Regions from separate parts of the Sporosarcina sp. NPDC096371 genome, predicted to be linked through region 1. Evidence: riboswitches for the same ligand, from Rfam matches in the RefSeq annotation. Region 1 holds a riboswitch; each other region holds the start of a gene.
The links. Region 1 has a riboswitch for preQ1 ahead of queC (7-cyano-7-deazaguanine synthase QueC). Riboswitches for the same ligand answer to the same signal wherever they lie in the genome.
Positions count from the first base shown of each region.

Region 1 (3,283 bases):
CGAATCCATTTCCTCATAGCGTGAACTTAATGGATAGTTAAAGGTAGAATCTCCGCCGACAAATGATTCCCTGCACACAAATTTGACTCCTTCACTATTGCTAGGAATCGCGAAGGCAAATCCATTTGCGTTATCATTCCCCCCGCCTGTTGACATCACGAGAATTTCATCTGTAATGCCGCCCTGTGTTGCGAGTAGCCGTGCACCTTTAACGATGATACCTGTTTCGTTCCTCTCTACCACTTTGGCAGCGATTGGCTCGCCTTCCTCCTCAAAATAGAATTGAGCCCGATTGACTTGCGGATCGATGAACGTATGTGTCAACGATAAATCATTTTCACGTGCATATTCATAAAACGCTAGTACGTTTTCAGGAAAGCAGTTCTCTTTTCCTTCCAATAAATCAACAGATGATGCCAGCGCCATTAATACGGTGTTCATATAATCCGGACTTCTCCCCATCATGCCATTGTTCAATAGCGCCCATTGTTGAACCATGGTTCTCCTGTTCACTAGATCCCCTATCGTAGTCGGCTGTAAAAAGGACATGCCTACCCGCCTGCCAGTTGTTGGCGACGGGTACGTCATGACGTCTTGTAAGGACAAGTCATGCTGTAAATCGTATAAGGCGGATTGGCTCTTCATAATGCCTTTAAAGGCGAGGTGCTCGGAAATCTTACCTATTACTGGTTGACCATCTACCCAAACATTCGTCTGCATCTCGTCGATTCGATTGATATAATCCCTTCCCGTAATAGCTGGCATATTCAGCCTCCCAACGATTGGTTTGTAGGTAAACTTTACCTACTTATACTATTAGTATTTCTAACCGCATGTGACCGTTTGGGTGCAAAGTAGTCCCTATAAAGTCTCTTTAATCATGATGAATTCATATACAAGTGCACGAAACTTGCCTGTTTCACCCTAGCATTGGATGCATGCCCAAAATATCCCGTAATTTTTACGGACGTGTCATGAATCTGTAATCGAACTAGCGTTGTATTACGATGCCTCGTTGCCTACTATTAGAGTTATAGTCATTGACTCATCAATGATTAATAGAAAAGGTGGCTGAATTACATAATGAAAAAAATAGCATATTCACTAATCATAGCAGGTTCTTTAGCATTCGGAATCACAACTACTAATGCAGAAGCAAGCACACATACTGTCCAAAACGGAGAGTCGTTATGGGACATTTCAAAATCAACCAATGTATCCATAACTAATCTTAAAAAATGGAATGACTTAAAGTCAGATACCATCTATCCAAAACAAGTCTTACAAACATCGACAAAGACTAGTAATTCGACAAGTGCAAACAAATCCACTGCTAAGCCATCAACGGCTTCTAAAAGCATTGTTAATCAGGCGATGAAGCTGACAGGGATACCTTATGTATTTGGTGGGACTACAATTAACGGATTTGACTGTAGCGGATTCGTCCAATATGCTTTCAAAAAATCTGGTAAAAACATCTCACGCACCACGCTTAGCCAATTTGCACAATCGAAGAAAGTAACCTCTCCCCAGCCTGGTGATTTGGTGTTTTTCCAAAATACATATCGTAAAGGTATTTCACACGTTGGCATTTACATTGGCGACAATAAATTCGTCCATGCTGGTGGCAAGAAATCACAAGTCACAAGCTTAAGTAACAGTTATTGGAAATCAAAATTTCATAGTTTTAAACGACTGTAAACAGAATCCCTCCCCCTTCATGATTGAATGGGGGAGGGATTCTCTTTTGGCCAAATATAGGGTACATACTACCTATTTTCCTTCCCTTCTCCCCTACACGCACTACTTATGCTATTATTAACAAGGTTCAAAAAAAGAGGTTCGCAAACTCCCTCTCTAAAAAACTAAGGAGCTGTTTATGATGAAAAATGAAAAAGCGGTTGTCGTCTTTAGTGGCGGCCAAGACAGTACGACATGCCTATTTTGGGCATTAAAAAATTTCAGTGAAGTCGCGACGGTGACGTTTGACTATGGTCAACGCCATTCAGCTGAAATTGAATGTGCAAAGGAAATCGCCAAGGAACTTGGGGTTTCATTCAAAGTACTGGATATGAACCTGATTAACCAGTTATCTGCAAACGCCTTAACGCGGGATGACATTGACGTGAAGGAAGTAGAAGGTGAATTGCCGTCAACTTTTGTTCCCGGTAGGAATCATCTATTCCTGTCATTTGCGGCTGTCTATGCAGATGCGATTGGGGCTCGGCACTTAATCACAGGTGTGAGCGAAACGGATTTTAGCGGTTATCCTGATTGCCGTGATAATTTCATCAAGTCACTGAATGTAACATTGAATTTAGCAATGGACGGACGATTTGTCCTCCACACGCCGCTTATGTGGCTCGATAAGTCCGAAGTATGGGCAATGGCCGACGAACTGGATGTGCTCGATTTCGTCCAAGAGAAAACCCTTACTTGCTACAACGGTGTTCCGAGCTCAGGTTGCGGGGACTGCCCTGCCTGTGTGTTACGGAATGAAGGGCTCACTGCTTACTTATCTAGAAAGTCAGTAGGTGCTACTAAATGATGCAGCAATTTTACCCGTCTGTGCAGCATGCCTATCGATTTGAATTAAACAAAGACATGCATTTTTCAGCAGCGCATTTCATTCCGAATGAAGAAGCCGGGAAATGCCAGGTGATGCATGGTCATACGTACCATATTAATATAACCATCGGAGGAAATGAGTTGGATGCACTCGGTTTTCTAATCGATTTCAAACAACTAAAAAACCTCATTCACGATAAATATGATCACTCCGTATTGAATGATCATCCAGAATTCAAGAATGTCTTTCCGACGACTGAACGATTGGCGGAACAGATTGGGACATCGATTCATCAGGTCCTTCAAATGCGTGACAATAAACCGGTCTGCCTTCAAGTCATTGTTCGAGAAACACCGACAAGTTACGTCGTCTATCGGCCAGAACAGGAGGAGATCCTATGAAAATCCCTGTGATGGAAATATTCGGTCCTACGATTCAAGGGGAAGGCATGGTCATTGGGCAAAAAACGATGTTTGTCCGGACAGCCGGTTGCGATTATTCTTGTTCGTGGTGCGATTCTAGTTTTACATGGGACGGTTCGGGACACAGTACTTCGAAACAACCAAGTGAAATTATAGAGGAACTTCTGTCAATCGGCGGGAAATCCTTTTCCCATGTAACGATATCAGGCGGGAATCCCGCCCTTCATAAAGGCATTGGCGAACTCGTCGACCTGTGCCATGCAAAAGGTTGGAAAGTCGCCGTTGAAACGCA
Region 1 covers NZ_JBIWFE010000009.1:102,890-106,172, reverse strand. Annotated here, with positions in the region: gene hpaB (4-hydroxyphenylacetate 3-monooxygenase, oxygenase component) at 1-765, opposite strand, end outside; gene ACIQ0H_RS18975 (C40 family peptidase) at 1,084-1,701, shown strand; PreQ1 riboswitch class I at 1,832-1,875, shown strand; gene queC (7-cyano-7-deazaguanine synthase QueC) at 1,883-2,548, shown strand; gene queD (6-carboxytetrahydropterin synthase QueD) at 2,545-2,970, shown strand; gene queE (7-carboxy-7-deazaguanine synthase QueE) at 2,967-3,283, shown strand, end outside.

Region 2 (3,283 bases), on a different contig from region 1:
CCTAAATTTCCGTAACCCGCAATTCCAACTCTGATTGTCATCGTCATTCCCCTTTCAAAATTCTCTATCTTTTGATTTTAGCGCATAATAACCTATCAATCAAATACGTCCTAATGGATTTGTGAATATCATGTAAGGCAGCGAATAATTGTTCACAATCTATCCTTTTCCAATCAAGCATGAAAAATGGTAAGGTAGAGGACGGTATATTCAAATGAAAAGAGGCTTCATTATGCGTGGTTTTGTTTATCTTATCGTATTCTTCTCGTTTTTCGACTTATTTTCACAATTACCTGTCATGAGTCCGTTTGCATTATCTCTTGGCGCATCGCCATTTTTAATAGGTCTTGCAGTTGGTTTGTATTCATTCTCCAATACGATTGGGAATATTATTTCTGGCTTTATGACGGATAAGAAAGGTCCATTTATGATTCTGTTAGTCGGACTTTTTGCAGCCGCATTATCACTTTTCCTCTATTCTTTCGCATCCGGACCCTTGTCATTACTTGGTGTTCGTTTTGTCCATGGATTTATGGAAGGGCTAATTGTCCCTGCAGCTTTCACTTTCCTCGCAAATCGCGCAGAAGGGTCGAAGCGCGGAAAAAGTGTTGCTATTTCTGGAGCCTTTGTTGGATTGGCCGCAATCGTTGGGCCAGCCTATGGGGGGATTGTCGCAGCCAAGACAAGTACACCTTTCATCATGGCAGTTAACGGCGGTATCATGCTTGTACTGGCAATCGCTGCATTTTTTGTCCTTCGCTCATTTACTTATGTTCCAAAAGATTCTACTGCACAGGGACAAAAATTCAAAGTCAGGTATTTGTTCCAACATCCGGGTATGGTACGCGCATTTGCGGGTGCATTCTTTTTAATGTTCTCACAGGGTGTACTAGCACTCGTATTACCTCTCAAAGTGGCAGCACTTGGCTTTGATACAAAAACAAGCGGCCTGTTACTAAGTACATTCGGTGTTATCGCGATTTTGATCTTTTTATTGCCTGTTAACCGAATTTTTGACCGGGTCCGCCCAATGGTCACATTGGCTTTCGGTATTTCCCTAATGGGATTGGCGATGTTGTTTCTAAGTCAGATTGAACAATTGAATTACTTGTACATTGCGATGGCCATATACGGAGCTGGATTCGCCTTCCTGTTCCCTTCCATCAACTCTTTGCTCATCGACTCATCTTCCGCTGAGTTCCGTGGGAAAGCATACGGCTACTTCTATGCTTTCTTCTCGATTGGTGTCGTTGCCGGATCTAGCGTCATCGGATTCCTCGACCTGACATACAAAGGCGGATTTATGCTGACAGGTATTATTTTGTTAGCTGTAGCCCTGTATGCACTTCTGGGCATGAAAAAAAATAGGTCTATTGACAAATCATCGCAAGTCGGTTAATGTCAGAGACGAAACGAATACCCCGTCTGGGAGAGGTTCATAGCGACCCTCTTAAAAAAACTATGGATGACGATACTTCGCCATGTCCATTTGACATGGCTTTTTTTTCGGCGTTTATGACCCTCCCTGACAAAATTTATGGGAGGTTTTTTTATTGGCTGGAAGAGATGAAGCAACATTGAACGATTTAACGTTACTTGGCAATCAAAACACGAAGTACTTGTATGAGTACAACCCGGGAATTTTAGAGTCGGTTGATAGTATGCATGTCGATCGCGATTACTTTGTAAAATTCAACTGCCCGGAGTTTACATCACTTTGTCCGATGACAGGACAACCTGACTTTGCGACTATCTACATTAGTTTTGTCCCAGATAAAAAGCTTGTGGAAAGTAAATCGCTCAAGCTATATCTATTTAGCTTCCGAAATCACGGTGATTTCCATGAAGATTGCATCAATATCATCATGAATGATTTAATCAAATTGATTGAACCTCGTTACATCGAAGTATGGGGGAAATTCACACCACGCGGTGGTTTGTCTATCGACCCTTACTGCAACTTTGGAAAACCTGGAACAAAATACGAAAAAATGGCAGATTACCGGATGATGAACCATGATATGTATCCGGAAAACATCGATAACCGATAACCAGGAGGTCTCACACATGCTCTATTATTTAAATGGGATTTTCGTTGGGCTATTGATTTTATCTAACATATTGGCCGTTAAATTGTTTAGTGTAGGTAGCTGGATTGTCTTACCTGCCGCGGTAATTGTCTATGTGTTCACATATCCGATTCTTGACGTCATTACAGAAGTATATGGAAAAAAGGCCGCGCACCGCACCGTACTAACCGGCTTCCTTACACAACTTTTCGCCATTATTTTTATCTGGATTGCGATTCAATTGCCGGCAGCACCTTATTATGAAAATCAACAAGCATTCGAAACGATTTTCACCGCTGGATTCCGTGTGACAATCGCTAGCCTTGTAGCTTACCTTGTCAGTCAAAATCTCGATGTAATGATCTTCAACAAACTGAAAAGTCGTCACGGTGAAAAGAAATTGTGGATACGCAACAATGCTTCGACAATGGCAAGTCAACTCGTCGATACAGCCATTTTCATCACCATCGCTTTTTATGGGATTATGCCACTTGGCGCATTGCTAACACTTATCGCAACACAATATGTGTTCAAATTTGTCGTAGCCATTTTGGATACACCGATTGTCTATCTATTGGTCTCGATTTGTAGGAAGAGAGAATCCAAAAATACGATAGAATCTATTCCTGCACGGCCCCTATAGCAAACGCAAAAAGAGTAGGCACATGGTTCATTCATGCGCCTACTCTTTTTATGCATTTTGTACAGTATATAATTTTATTTCTTCCATAAATGCTTCACCATAGCGCTCTAGTTTAGCCTGACCGACGCCATGTACCTCAAGGAATCCCTCATCTGTCACGGGCATTCTTGTCGCCATGTCTTGCAATGTTTTATCCGAGAAGACAACGAAAGGCGGCACGCCAGCATCTTGCGCCATCTGGCGGCGAAGTGCCCGAAGCTGCTCGAACAATGGATTATCAGCTGTAATTTGTTTAGTAATCACAGACACTTTGCGATGCACTTTTACGTCACCTGTTAATACATCTTTCCCTTGCTCGCTGACATAAATAATTGGGAATTGCCCATGTTCAACACCAAGGTAGTTTTCCGAAATAATAAATTCGATGAAATCGGAGATGTCTTTAGCGCTCCGGTCTTTCATCAAGCCATATGTAGGCAGCTTTTCGAAACCAAATTCAAGTACTTTCTTATTGCGCGATCCCGTCAACACTTGTGCAATCATCGTCTTACCAAAGCGTTGTTTCATACGG
Region 2 covers NZ_JBIWFE010000003.1:505,594-508,876, reverse strand. Annotated here, with positions in the region: gene ACIQ0H_RS11120 (diaminopimelate dehydrogenase) at 1-47, opposite strand, end outside; gene ACIQ0H_RS11115 (MFS transporter) at 233-1,399, shown strand; PreQ1 riboswitch class I at 1,426-1,469, shown strand; gene queF (preQ(1) synthase) at 1,554-2,051, shown strand; gene ACIQ0H_RS11105 (queuosine precursor transporter) at 2,068-2,712, shown strand; gene recQ (DNA helicase RecQ) at 2,761-3,283, opposite strand, start outside.
Region 2: linked by a shared signal. The riboswitch ahead of queF (preQ(1) synthase) and the one ahead of queC (7-cyano-7-deazaguanine synthase QueC) in region 1 are both predicted to bind preQ1.

Region 3 (3,283 bases), on a different contig from region 1:
TGCCCATGAAATCCACCATGCCCAGTAGAAAATTGTCCACCCATCTAACCATTCACGATCAGTTGAGTCCAAAGGTGCGGTGCCGAAACTCATGGGAATCAGGTTAGCGATATAGCCGCCAAGTGAATCGGTGAACATATTGAAAATGAGTAGCGTAGGCCCGAGAATGATGATGAAGCCGAGTAGGACGAATGCAAGTACCAAGTTCGTATTCGACAAGTACTTGATGCCCTTGCTCAGACCGGACCAGGCGGATGCGACGAATAAAACGGTAACGACCGCAATGATGACAAACTGTGATTTAATGCCGATGGTTACGTCAAATAAGTAATGCAGGCCTGCATTAATTTGAACAGCACCGAAGCCGAGCGTAGTGGCGACTCCGAACGATGTCGCGAAAACGGCAAGTACATCAATGAAAATGCCCCATGGCCCCTCCATCTTTTTACCGAAGATCGGCTTCAATGTTGCTGAAATTAATCCCGGTTCCCCTTTGCGGAACTGGAAGAAGGCGAGTGATAAGGCAAGAACTCCGTACATAGCCCACACATGGAATCCCCAGTGGAAGAAAGACTGGCGCAAAGCTTCTTTAAAAGCTGCATCCGTATTGGGATCTTCCGTCGCGGGATTGATTGCGAAATGGGATAATGGTTCAGCTGCACTGTAAAATACGACCCCGATTCCCATTCCGGCCGAAAATAGCATGGCAATCCAGGAGACTGTTGAAAACTGTGGACGATCGCTATCTTTACCAAGACGGATCTTTCCGTATGGACTAAAAATGAAATAGACACTGAGTATGGCTGTGAATGACATGAGTAACATGTAATACCAACCGAACCGTGATGCAACGAAGTTTTTGGCGTTTGCCGTGAAGGCTTCGAAACTTGCGGGTGATAACGCGCCATATATGACGACTAAAGTAATCAGCCCAATTGCGATATAAAAGACATTTGAAATTTTCTTCATACTTCCCCCTTGAATTGCTGGTCATTTAGAGACAGTGTCCAACTATACTAGCAAAACGTTTTGAAAGCAACCATTTGATGAGAACAGTTTCCCCTTATTCGTTCCCGATTATACCTATATTTCGCGAAGTAGCAGAAAAACCGGCTAAAGACATCTATGTCCTTAGCCGGTTTTTCAATCTTCATCTTTTATATCGCGATCGGCCGGAATGGGTTCGTTACGCCAGTCATCCATTTGCTGTTTTAATGCTTTAAGTTGTTCAAAATAGAGACCGAATTGAGCTTTGTTAATGAGAAATTGTTCACCGTCATGAACGGAGCGAATACGGCCTTCAAGCACATACTTTTGGATTTGTCCGACTGGCATACTCAAGTGCTCAGCTGCTTCTTCGATTGTTATATACAATTGACACATCTCCTTAAAAAATCCCCTCTATTTCAATTAAGGCAAGTGAAATGGAGGGGATAGATAAGATCAATAACGCACTGAATAACGTTTAGATAAGTTTTTTGAAGTTTAGGCGTTTGTTCAAAGCCATCATAAGTGGAATCCCAACTGCCATGACAACGAATTCACCGATTGCAAGGGTTAGATAGATGATAAGGAACGGTAGTCCATTAAATTCTGGAATATCTGCAAAGAAGCTAAGTTGAAATGCGATGATAATCATCAGGAGCGTAAAGACGACTGTGTTCACTAGCATTCTTTTGAAGATTCCCTTTATAAATTTCGTGGTAAAAATCGTAATAGACAGAGCGATTAATGAATGCAATACTCCGAAAATAATATCAACCGCTACTGGTGAAAAGAGCAAGTTAGCGATAAATACACCGATGACAATACCGAAAATATATTTCTTGTTAAAAACGATAAGATGGTTGAACATCTCAGAAATACGGAATTGAATGAGTGTGAATCCAAATGGTGCGACTAAAAATGTGACAGCAACATACAAAGCGGCAATAATCCCGCTGGTTGCTAGAGTTTTGACTTTCATTATTCATTTCTCCTTAGTTTTTTATCGTGGGATGGTCTACGAACCACGGGGCAAAAAGCCTGCATAACAGCATATCATAGTCTATTTACTTTGTATATGTGTGAAGGAAATGTAAGAAAACTCCGTAGTATTCTGCACCTTGTTGTACCACTAGGGTGATGGGCATTTCTGTTACCTTTGCAAGGTGTATCAAATTAACTTTAACTTATATAGATATTCACCCCTCAACGCTTCTATGACAAATATCGATAAATGTAAAAGAATATTAATATGTTGTAATATTCAATCATCATTTGAGAGTATAGTGACTCACGGTGCAAATTGAAATCATCAGTTTGCGAGAAGACAAAAAAAGTATGAGGAGGTCCTTTATGAAATTGAAAAAGTGGTCATTACTTCTAGCTTTGGTTTTTGTGATGAGTCTATTTTTAGCTGCCTGCGGTGGGGACAAGAATGAGACGAGTAAAGAAAAAGAAGAAGATGACAAAACAGAGGATACGAATGTCGAAAAGCCGGCGGTAGTAGAACAGAAGTTGAATGTAAACATTAAAACAGAGCCACCTTCCCTACACCCGGGTCTGGCGACAGATACAACTTCTGGTGCAGTATTGAACCAGACGTTTGAAGGTTTGATGCGCGTGAACCAACAAGGGGAAATAGAAGAAGCGATGGCTGAAACTGCTGAAATGTCTGAGGACGGGTTGACGTATACGTTCAAAATTCGTCCAGATGCAAAATGGTCAAATGGAGATCCAGTAACAGCCCAAGACTTTGAATATGCATGGAAATGGGTATTAGATCCAGCGAACGCTGAAACAGATTATGCTTACCAATTGTATATGATTAAAGGTGCGGAAGCCGCAAAAGAACAAGGCGGTTCTTTGGACGATGTAGCAATTACAGCAGAAGACGATAAAACATTAGTCGTCGAGTTGGCGCAACCAACAGCTTACTTCCTTGAATTAACGGCATTCTATACGTTCTTCCCTGTCAATCACCAAGTAGTAGAAGCGAATAAAGATTGGGCACATGATGTATCCGCAAATTATGTAACGAACGGTCCTTTCTTGATGGACACATGGAAACATAAAGACATCATTGTATTAAAGAAAAATCCTGAGTATTGGGATGCAGAGACCGTTAAGTTGGAAACAATTACGATGCTGATGATTGATGACGAAAATACAGCAAAACAAATGTATGACCAAGGAGAATTGGACTGGTTAGGTTCACCAACAGATTCCATCCCTTTGGCAGCCATTCCGGCATATAAGAAAGAGGGTCTATTGAATATATCTCCACTTGCTGGCGTGTATT
Region 3 covers NZ_JBIWFE010000002.1:202,488-205,770, forward strand. Annotated here, with positions in the region: gene ACIQ0H_RS06945 (BCCT family transporter) at 1-969, opposite strand, end outside; gene ACIQ0H_RS06950 (excisionase family DNA-binding protein) at 1,144-1,374, opposite strand; gene ACIQ0H_RS06955 (QueT transporter family protein) at 1,466-1,966, opposite strand; PreQ1 riboswitch class I at 1,974-2,019, opposite strand; gene ACIQ0H_RS06960 (peptide ABC transporter substrate-binding protein) at 2,338-3,283, shown strand, end outside.
Region 3: linked by a shared signal. The riboswitch ahead of ACIQ0H_RS06955 (QueT transporter family protein) and the one ahead of queC (7-cyano-7-deazaguanine synthase QueC) in region 1 are both predicted to bind preQ1.